3 regions of the Glycocaulis abyssi genome follow, and region 1 is predicted to be linked to each of the others. Evidence: predicted binding sites of a transcription regulator. Region 1 holds the regulator's gene; each other region holds the start of a gene.
What was found. Region 1 encodes LexA, which represses DNA repair genes until DNA is damaged. Its sites were predicted from a motif close to ATGTTCCNCTTGTGTTCC; they were not measured.

Region 1 (3,364 bases):
CAGCGGGTTGCGCTCTCAGGATTTTCCATCTCCCAGCCCCAGCCGGAAGACATTGCCGGAGCCGAGAGCCAGCGGGCGTTTCTGGCGTGGCGATGGCGGCTGGCGCAGCGCATTTCCGATGCAGCCGGGCCAAACTCAGGACCGGTCATCGCCGCGCTGCTGACCGGGGAGCGCTCAGGCGTCACCGAGGCCCATGCCGAGGCGTTGCGGCTGTCCGGTCTTGGTCATCTGCTGGCCATATCAGGCATGCACATGGCGCTGCTGGCCGGCGGTATTTACTTCGCTGTGCGCTGGCTCATCGCCTCGATTGAACCCTTCGCCCGTGCGCACGATCCGCGAAAGCCCGCAGCGCTGATCGCGCTTCTCGCCGCCCTTGGCTATCTGCTGCTGTCGGGCGGCGCTATCTCCACCCAGCGCGCCTTCGTCATGGCTGCGGTCATGTTCACGGCGATACTGATAGGCCGCAGAGCGGTGTCGTTTCAGTCGCTTGCACTGGCCGCACTCATCATCATCGCGTTCAACCCGGAAAGCGTGATCGAGCCGGGTTTCCAGATGAGCTTTGCTGCCACCGCCGCCCTGATCGCCGTCTACGAAGCCTGGCAGAGGTGGCGGATCACCCGCGACATGGCCGATTATGGCTGGTTTGCGCGCGTACAGGCGGCGTTTACAGGGCTCGCCGTGACCAGCCTTGTGGCGGGCAGCGCAACCGGGCTGTTTGCCGCCTTCCATTTCCAGCGCATGGCCGCCTATGGGTTTGGCGCAAACCTTGTCGCCATGCCGGTATTCAGCTTCTGGGTGATGCCGGCCGGCGTCGTGGGGCTGCTCTTGGCCCCATTCGGGCTGGAAGGCTTGCCGTTGATGATAAGCGCTATGGGCATGGATATCGTGCTGGCCATCGCGACATGGACGTCATCGCTGCCCGGCGCCGCCTTGCCTGCGCTGGCACCGGGCGGGATCGTGCTAGGTCTCTACGCGACCGGGTTTGCACTGGCCACGCTGGGGCGCGGGCTGGTGCGGGTGGCCGGAATTCCGTTTGCTGCCGGGGCATTGTCCCTATGGGCGTTGCAGGCCCCGCCGGACATGATGATTACCTCGTCTGGCGTTCTGGTTTCGAGAAGCATTTCGAGTGAAACCGGCGAGCGTCTGGACTGGCAGGTCAGTGACCGCCGCCGTGGCCGGTTTGAGGCAGGCGTACTGTTGCAGCGTGCCGGAACCGGGCTCAGCACCGCGCCGCGCGGCGATTATGCGTGCGATCCGCTGGGCTGTCTTGTCGTCACGGCCGAGGGGCTGCGTGTAGCGGTCAGCGAGCATCCCGCCTCGCTGGAGGAAGACTGCGTACGCGCAGACCTGGTGGTCGCGCGCGGCACGGTAAGCGCCTGGCAGAAGCGCCGTTGCGCGGTGCCGGTTCTGGACGATGCGGCCCGCGCAGAGTTGGGCAGCGCCGAATTCTGGGTCCGTGACGGGCGCATCATCCGCCTTCGCGGTGCCAATGATGGCAGCGCAGCCCGCGTCTGGGGACGCGAGCGGGAGAGCTAGCTGCCTTTTCCCGCCCTCGGCTCCAAAGGGTCAGTGATAGCGGCGGATCAGCCCGACCAGGCGGCCCTGAACCTGTACCCGGTCCGGCCCGAAAATGCGGGTTTCATAGGCCGGGTTGGCGGCTTCAAGAGCAATCGACCCGCCCTTGCGGCGGATGCGTTTCAGCGTAGCTTCCTCATTATCCACGAGTGCCACGACAATCTCGCCATTATTGGCGGTATCACCGCGGCGGATGATGACAAAATCACCGTCGAGAATGCCTGCTTCGATCATGGAATCGCCTTCGACCTCCAGCGCGAAATGCTCGCCCGAAGACACCATCTGGGAGGGAACGCCAAACCGGTCGGTTTCGTGCTGGATCGCCTCGATCGGTACGCCGGCTGCGATTCTGCCCAGCAGCGGTACATCAACCGAATCTGTTTCCATTTCCCGGCGCGCGAAATTGCCGCTGACCACATTGCTGGCCGGATTGACGCGCGGCGCTGAGGCATCGGGGAGTTTGAGCACTTCGAGCGCGCGGGCGCGGTGGGCAAGACGGCGAATGAAGCCGCGCTCCTCCAGCGCGCTGACCAGACGGTGCACACCGGATTTCGACGCCAGCTGCAAAGCCTCTTTCATCTCGTCAAAAGAAGGAGAAACGCCATCCTCGGACAGGCGCTTGTGAATGAAGAGCAGAAGCTCGTGTTGTTTGCGGGTCAGCATGAGGGGGTCTGATCTCCAGTCAACAAAGGAACAAAGCCAGAAAGGCCACGGTTTGTTCTACGCCTGTTCCGCTCGCCCGTCAAGGGTTGTGCCCGCTCTCACGCGAAGTTCATCAGCGTTTTCACCGCTGCGGCAACATCGGCCTGGCGCATCAGGCTTTCACCGACCAGCAGGGCTTTTGCGCCGGACCGGCGCACGCGCTCAGCGTCATCGGCGTTGAAAATCCCGCTTTCGGCGACCAGGAAGCGGTCATCCGGCACCGAGGCGCTCAGCGCCTCGAATGTGGCCAGCGTCACGTCGAACGTGCGCAGATTGCGGTTATTGATGCCGATCAGCGGCGAGGGCAGGGCGAGCGCCCGCTCCAGCTCTGCGCGGTCATGCACCTCGATAAGGGCATCCATATTCCAGTGCGCGGCCTCCGCCACCAGATCGGCGGCAAGGGCGTCGTCCACGGCCGCCATGATGACGAGAATGCAGTCAGCCCCCAGCGCGCGCGATTCTGCCACCTGCCACGGATCGTAGAGGAAGTCCTTGCGCAATACGGGCAGGGACACGGCCGCGCGCGCCTCTACAAGATGGTGGTCGGCTCCCTGAAAGCTTTCGGTATCGGTGAGGATGGAGAGGCAGGCCGCGCCGCCCGCCTCATAGGCGCGGGCAAGGGCTGGCGGGTTGAAATCAGCGCGGATCAGGCCGCGTGAGGGGCTTGCCTTCTTGATCTCCGCGATCAGGGCCAGCCCATCTGCGGCTTGCCGGGATTGCAGGTTATCAAGAAAGCCGCGCACTGGCGGCGCAGCCTGGGCCTTTTCCGATATCTGCGCATAGCTCAGGGCCGCCTTGCGGCGCGCGGTGTCAGCGCGCTTGTAGACGCCGATGCGCTCCAGCGTGTCAGTCATGGGCGGCATTCCTCAGGTGTTGGTAATCTGGACGAGCTTTTCCAGCGTGGCGGCGGCGCGGCCATCGTCGATGGCGGCGGCTGCCAGTGCCACCCCGTCTTTGAGGCCCTCTGCCTTTCCGGCAAGCACCAGCGCGGCGCTGGCATTGAACAGCACGATATCGCGGTAAGGCCCCTTTTCGCCTTGTAGCAGGCGGTGCAGGGCTGCGGCATTCTCGGCCGGTTCCCCGCCCT
Region 2 (3,364 bases), 270 kb from region 1:
CCAGGAACTGGCGCGCATAGGCCGAAAGGCTCTCCACATAGCGGCGCTGGCCCTCGGCATAGATGGTGTCGAACGCCAGCGAGGACTTGCCCGACCCGGACAGGCCGGTGAACACGATCAGCTCGTCGCGCGGCAGGTCGACTGACACGTCTTTGAGATTATGCTCGCGCGCGCCGCGCACCGAAATATGCTTCAAAGGGTCGGCCATGGGGGAGAGCTTTCATGGAATCGGCGTTCTGCCGATATAAGCCCTATTCCGCCAGGTTCATCAAGAACAAATAGCGAACATTATTCAGGAGCTGCATTAAGGCAGCCTACAGCCTTGCTGGCGCGCCTCGTCTTCGAGGTCAGACAAATCGGCACCGATCTCGGCAAGCTCACGGCGCAATCTGATTTCTTCAGCATAGATTCGAGCGGACACGCGAAGCTGTTCGGCGGCTCCAAACGCGCCGATCAGGCCGAAAATCAGGCTGACAGGACCCGACGCCAAGAATAGGCCCGCGCCTCCGAGTATGGCGACTATACCGGGCGTACGATGGCCTTTGAGCCCTTCCAGCCTGCCGTAAACTGTTGCGGAACGGAGCGACAGGACGTGAAATTCCTCGCGGATACGGGGGGCCGGCCAATTATGAAACGGTCTCACTCGCTGCGGCTTCCCTCGCCGTGTTCCATGGCTTGAGCTGCGAGCATGGCGCGCCTCTGTAAACGCAGCGCTTCGAGCTGAAGAATGCGCCGCCGGGCCGCCTGTGCAGTGGAAACTCCATAGAATCCAAATCCTGCTGCGACGATGACAACGCCTAGCAGCATTCTTCCCGGCTGTATCTCAGCGATAGGTAGTCCAGAATTGAATGCCGCCATCAATGCGAGGACGCCTAACCCCGCAAGCAGAACCGCGTTGGGAGCAACCAGCCGCCACGGGTCGAACCGCTGTTCTTTCTGCAGTGCATGCTCCATCTCCAGCATCCGGTCGAGAATACTTGCTATCCTCGCATTGTGCGGAGACGCCGGATCCGGCTCAAACGAGAAGTGGGTGTCGCTCATGCAATTTATTATAAGGTATGGCTGCGCCAATAGCTACACGGGCCTTGAGTCAGTCTCTGCATGGACACCCCGGCAGTGATGGAGTGAGATGCGCTCGAAAATTCACCTGGCGACTCGCCCGTTGACGGGCGGAACAATATGTGAACATTTTAGAGAAAAGCGCAAGCACGGGGTTTGGATATGGCAGGCAGCATCAACAAGGTCATCATTATCGGCAATCTGGGCGCTGACCCGGAGGTCAAGGCCATGCCGTCCGGTGACCGGATGGCGAAATTTCCCGTCGCGACGTCTGAGACCTGGCGCGACAAATCCACCGGAGAGCGCCGCGAAAAGACCGAATGGCACAACGTGGTCATCTTCAACGAGGCACTCGCCAAGGTGGCGGAGAACTATCTGAAAAAAGGCGCCAAGGTTTACATTGAAGGCTCGCTGCAGACCCGCAAATGGCAGGATCAGAACGGGCAGGACCGCTATTCCACCGAGATCGTTCTGCAAAAATATCGCGGCGAGCTGACCATGCTGGACAGCAAGGGCGAGGGCGGCGGTTCGGGCGGTGGCAATTATGGCCGCTCCGATGACCGTTCCTCTGGCGGCAATGACCGCCCGCGTGAAAGTTTTGCTTCCGACACGCTGGACGACAACATCCCGTTCTAGGGGGCATACCCATCCGGGCGGGCGCTGGAGGCTTGCGTGAAGAGATATCTTGGCCTTCTGGCCGTCATTTTGATGCTGCTGGCTCCGGCCCATGCGCAGGAGCTTGACCAATTGCTGGATGAGGCCGGCGTTACCGGTACGATCCTCATCCAGCGTGTTTCTGATGGTGCCGAGTGGACAGGCGGGGCGGACCGGCTCGACGAGCGTTTCATTCCCGCCTCCACGTTCAAGATTCCCAACAGCCTGATCCTGCTGCAATCTGGCATCGTCTCTGGCGTGGATGACGCGCTGATCTGGGACGGAACCGAACATGCCTTCGCGGTGTGGAACCAGAACCAGACATTTGCCGAAGCGTTCCAGCGCTCCACCGTCTGGGCCTATCAGCACTGGACGCGCCAGCTCGGCCATGAGGCCATGAGCGGGCAGATCGCCGTGCTGGACTACGGCAATGGTGATGTCGGCGGGGCGGGCCTTGTTGATCGCTTCTGGCTGGACGGGCCGCTGGCGATCTGCGCGCGTGAGCAGGTGGGCTTCCTTGCCCGTCTGCAGGCCCGCACCCTGCCGTTTGACGCTGCTCACATGGAAACCGTCATCGCGATGATGGAGCAGGCTTCCGGTGAGGGGTGGACCTTGCGCGGCAAGACGGGCTGGCGCTTCGATGGCGAACCCGACATTGGCTGGTATGTGGGCTGGCTGGAGTTTGAGGGCGAGACCTGGCTGTTCGCGCTCAATATCGACATGCCTGATCCGGCCAGCCAGGTGCGCCTGCGCGCGGCCATCGCCGAAGCGGCCCTGAACGAGGTTAGCGGCTGGACCCGCTAGCGCCGCGCCAGCGGGTCCGTTTCGTCCTACGGCCTGAACACTTCCACCGCAGCGCTGGTATCGACCGCGCCGCGCTGGGCGGCTCCGCCAATGGTGTAGATCGCGCCATCCAGCGCGTGGGCGCCAAGGCCGTGACGGGGCGTCGGCATGGTGGCGACCGCTTCCCAGCTGTCAGTGTCGGCACGCCAGGCCCACACCTCCTCATAGACGCCGCCACCCTCTTCAAACCATTCTCCGCCAAACACGTAGAGCGTGTCGCCGACGCTGGCGGCGGCCAGCCCGCCAGAGCCGCGCGGGCCGCGCGACGGCTGGGGCAGGGGCGCGGCCAGGGTCCAACTATTGCTGGCCGGGTCATAGACCTCGTGTGCGGGCGTATTGCCGCCAGAAACGGTGCGCCCTGCGACCACATGGATGAGCCCGTTCATCACGGCGGCAGCGGCTGAATTGCGTGCGCTGGGCGAGGGGGCAAGCGTCGTCCACTCACCTGATGCCGGGTCCAGCACCAGATGCGCTGTCACGTCCGACTGGTGGTTCCATTCCGAATTTTCCACGCCGGACGGACGCCGCCCGGTCAACACATGAATGCGGCCATTCAGCGCTACCGCCACATTCTCCGACCACGGGCCGGGCAGGGCCGGGCCTTGGCGCCATTCGTCGTCCTCGCCGGGGCGCAGCGTCCAGACGCGAGCGGTGTTGGACCACACCCCGGCATTCTCGGTCGTATAGCCTCCAATCGCGTAGAGCGTGCCGTCAAGGCCGACGCATTGCGGGTGATGGGTGGGGATGGGCAGGCGCGGCAGGTCGCGCCAGCTCTCATCGACGCCGGGGGTGAGGGCCAGCACACGGT
Region 3 (3,364 bases), 1.4 Mb from region 1:
TGAGCGCGCGTGAAGTCCGCAATATCGTCATCCTGACCGGGGCCGGCATCAGCGCCGAATCCGGTCTTGGCACGTTTCGCGACAAGGGCGGCATCTGGGAAAAGTTCGACTGGCAGAAACTGGCCACACCCGAAGCCTTCGCCGCCGATCCCCATAGCGTTCACGCCTTCTACAATGCGCGGCGGGAAAATCTGATCGCCGCCCAGCCCAACGCCGCTCACCGCGCGCTGGCCGCGCTGGAGCTCCTCTGGCAGGCAGAAGAGCGCGGGCGATTCCTGCTCGTCACCCAGAATATTGATGATCTGCATGCGCGCGGCGGCTCGAACGAAGTGCTGCACATGCATGGCGAGCTGCTGAAAAGCCGCTGCAACCATTGCGGCCATCTGTTCGAACATGAGCACGCCATCACGCCCGATACGCCCTGCCCGTCCTGTGGACAGTCCGGCGGGCTGCGCCCCCATGTGGTCTGGTTCGGCGAGATGCCGCTGGGGCTCGATACGATCTATGAGGCGCTTGGGGCGTGCGATCTCTTCGCCGCTATCGGCACGTCCGGCACGGTCTATCCGGCAGCCGGCTTTGTGACCGAAGCCAAAGCCGCCGGCGCGTGGACGGTGGAGCTGTCGCTGGAGCCGGGGGAAATCAGCACGCTGTTTGACGAGCGCCATTACGGCCCGGCGACGAAGCTTGTGCCGGAGTGGACCACCAACCTATAGTGATACTAGGCAAGAGTGCACTGGGGCGGAAATTGTCTATCGATATCAGCAGGGTTTCTAAGCAAGTTTACACAACGTTTGCCGGTATCGGCTTAGCGTTTCATCGTTTGGCTGTAATTGTGGCGGTTGTAGGTGGCTTTGGAATTGTGCTCTGGCCGTCAAATGTTTCGAACTGGGAGCGCGCTTTCATCGTTATTCTGGTTATTGCCATTATACTTGTTGACGCTTGCTGGAACATCGCTGGAAAAGCTGTTGAATATCAACTGAGAAATCCAAGAATTTTAAAAATAAATAGAAGCTCAAATTCAGATTTAACAATAGTTTCTGAATCCAGTGATTTTTACACACCTGGGTGTATAGCTACTTTAATTTATAAATCGGATGATTTGGAGCAACCTATTGCGCTATGTACGCTGGAGCACATCAATTCAGCTCGTCTTTTTCAGTTTAAGGTTCTTTTTGTCGGAAAGGACCACCAAGACGTGCTTACAAGAATATTGTCCGACCCCGCTAATATGATGAGCGCGCTGTCGTTACAACCGATGACATCTCATATCCTTTTGGAGGAACATTATGCCTAGCTCAAAAGATTTAGGGGCTGTTGACATCAAATATGATGCTAAGGTCGCACATGTTCTAGATGGTGATTTAGATGTGGTTTTAAACGTCGGAAAAGAAGACGGCGTTAGTATTGGAAATATATTTGTAATATTTTCTCTCGGAGGAGAAATATTAGACCCCGACAGCAAGGAGTCATTGGGTCGACTAGAAATCATCAAGGGTCGTGGACGAATAACGCATGCCCAAGGAAAAATATCAACGTTGCGTTCGTCATCAGTAGCTAGACAAAAAAGGACCGTGGGGAGTGGTTTGTTGTCCGGTCTCTTGACGGACAATGTAGAAGAAAGCATTGAGATTCCATTTGAATCGCCCGAAATTGGTGATTTTGCAAAGAAAATAGGTTGAATTTAATCCACACTCTCTTCAACCGCGTGCATGTCGTCGTCCGACAGGCCGAAATGATGGCCGATCTCGTGGACCAGCACATGAGCGATGAGATCGCCAAGCGTGACATCCCCGCGCTCGCACCACTCGAGAAGAATGGGCAGGCGATAGAGAAAGACATGGTCGGGCATGCCTGGATCCATCACGGATTTTTCTGTCAGGTCCACGCCGTGATAGAGGCCGGTCAGCTCGTACGGGTTTTCCATCCCCAGCGCCTTGAGCGTTTCCTCATCGGCAAAGTCGGCGATCTGGATCACCACATTGCCGCACAGCTGACGGAAGGCTTTGGGCAGGCCCGCAAAGGCCGCCTCGGCGATGTCGAGGAAATCGGCTTCGGACGGGGCGGGCTGGTTTGTGAAAATCGATGTCATGCCTCTTCCTAGCCCGGGCGGAGGCGCACGCCTAGATGGCGCATGAGCCAGACTTGCAAACGGAACAAAGTTTGAACATTATTCAGCCCATGAAGCCAGACCCCGTCTCCATTGCCTCGCTGACCAATCCGGCCATTGACGATGCGCAAGGGCTGATGCGCGGCGCGGCGCGCGTGCTGGCGAGCTTTGGCCTGGCCGCGATACCGGAATTTTCCCTGCCCTGCGGACGCCGGGCCGACCTGATGGCGCTGGGACCGAAGGGCGAGCTGGTCATTGTCGAGGTGAAATCCGGCGCGGCAGACTTTCGCGCCGACGGCAAATGGCCGGAATATTTCGACTGGTGCGACCGCTATTTCTTCGCCGTATCAGAGCGCTTCCCGCGCGCCCTGCTGCCTGAACATACCGGGCTTATCATCGCGGACGGGTTTGGCGGCGCGATCGTGCGTGAAAGCCCGGTCAACCCGCTGGCCCCCGCCCGGCGCAAATCCATCACCTTGCGCTTTGCCCGCACGGCGGCCGAGCGCGCCTTGCGGCTGGACCGACTGCCCTGACCACAGATTCAGGTTGTAGCACCTTTCCACGGGGTTAATACTATCGGGAGGGGAAGCGGCTTGCTTGAGGGGGTAAGCGATGACTGTGAGGCGGGTGCTCGCATTTTGCGGGGTGGGTTTTGGCGCGATAATGGCTCTGGTTTACGGGGCCGTGCACTATCCGGATTATGGCCCGGCCGAGCAGGCAGGAACGCCCCCTGAAACATGGGCATCGTCCGCGCAGGCTTTGCAATTGCTCCCTGCCACCTCCTCCGCGCGCACGCTAGGGTACGGGCCAGCGCCCGGCTTTGTAGAGCCGGTTGCCATGCCCGATCCCTCCACTGTCGGCACCGAAGCCATGGGCGGGGCCCGCCTGCTGGTCGTTGATTTCCAGCATGACGCGCGAGATCCCGAAGCGGGGCTTTATACCCGCTATGTGATCGAGGCTGTGACGGGCGCGGGACTGGCAGCCATTTCCCGGCTCCAGATCAATCTCGATCCTCGCTACCAGTCCATCGTCATCCATGAGGCTGCTATCATCCGCGACGGCGAGCGCGAAAGCCGGGAGGGACGCATTGCCGCAGAGTTTCTGCGTCAGGAACCGGCGCTGAACTATGGCATCATCACCGGAATGGAAGTGGCCGTCCTGCGCATCGAGGATGTCCGCCAGGGTGATATCCTGGACCTGTCCTTCTCTGTGACGGGTACCAACCCCCTGCTTGCCCCGCACCAGACAGAGAGCTTT

Region 2: the regulator LexA is predicted to act here: its motif matches at 1,172-1,189, upstream of ssb (single-stranded DNA-binding protein).
Region 3: the regulator LexA is predicted to act here: its motif matches at 2,151-2,168, upstream of AB6B38_RS10400 (metallopeptidase family protein).

Annotation. Positions count from the first base shown of each region.
Region 1 is NZ_CP163421.1:727,486-730,849, forward strand. Features, by position in the region: gene AB6B38_RS03630 (ComEC/Rec2 family competence protein) at 1-1,536, shown strand, start outside; gene lexA (transcriptional repressor LexA) at 1,567-2,238, opposite strand; gene trpC (indole-3-glycerol phosphate synthase TrpC) at 2,337-3,131, opposite strand; gene trpD (anthranilate phosphoribosyltransferase) at 3,144-3,364, opposite strand, start outside.
Region 2 is NZ_CP163421.1:995,136-998,499, reverse strand. Features, by position in the region: gene uvrA (excinuclease ABC subunit UvrA) at 1-208, opposite strand, end outside; gene AB6B38_RS04910 (hypothetical protein) at 323-496, shown strand; gene AB6B38_RS04905 (hypothetical protein) at 640-1,041, opposite strand; gene ssb (single-stranded DNA-binding protein) at 1,222-1,695, shown strand; gene AB6B38_RS04895 (penicillin-binding transpeptidase domain-containing protein) at 1,732-2,517, shown strand; gene AB6B38_RS04890 (Kelch repeat-containing protein) at 2,544-3,364, opposite strand, start outside.
Region 3 is NZ_CP163421.1:2,151,095-2,154,458, forward strand. Features, by position in the region: gene AB6B38_RS10380 (GNAT family N-acetyltransferase) at 1-3, shown strand, start outside; gene AB6B38_RS10385 (NAD-dependent deacylase) at 1-713, shown strand, start outside; gene AB6B38_RS10390 (hypothetical protein) at 746-1,294, shown strand; gene AB6B38_RS10395 (hypothetical protein) at 1,287-1,679, shown strand; gene AB6B38_RS10400 (metallopeptidase family protein) at 1,682-2,089, opposite strand; gene mmcB (DNA repair putative endonuclease MmcB) at 2,245-2,640, shown strand; gene AB6B38_RS10410 (DUF3857 domain-containing protein) at 2,720-3,364, shown strand, end outside.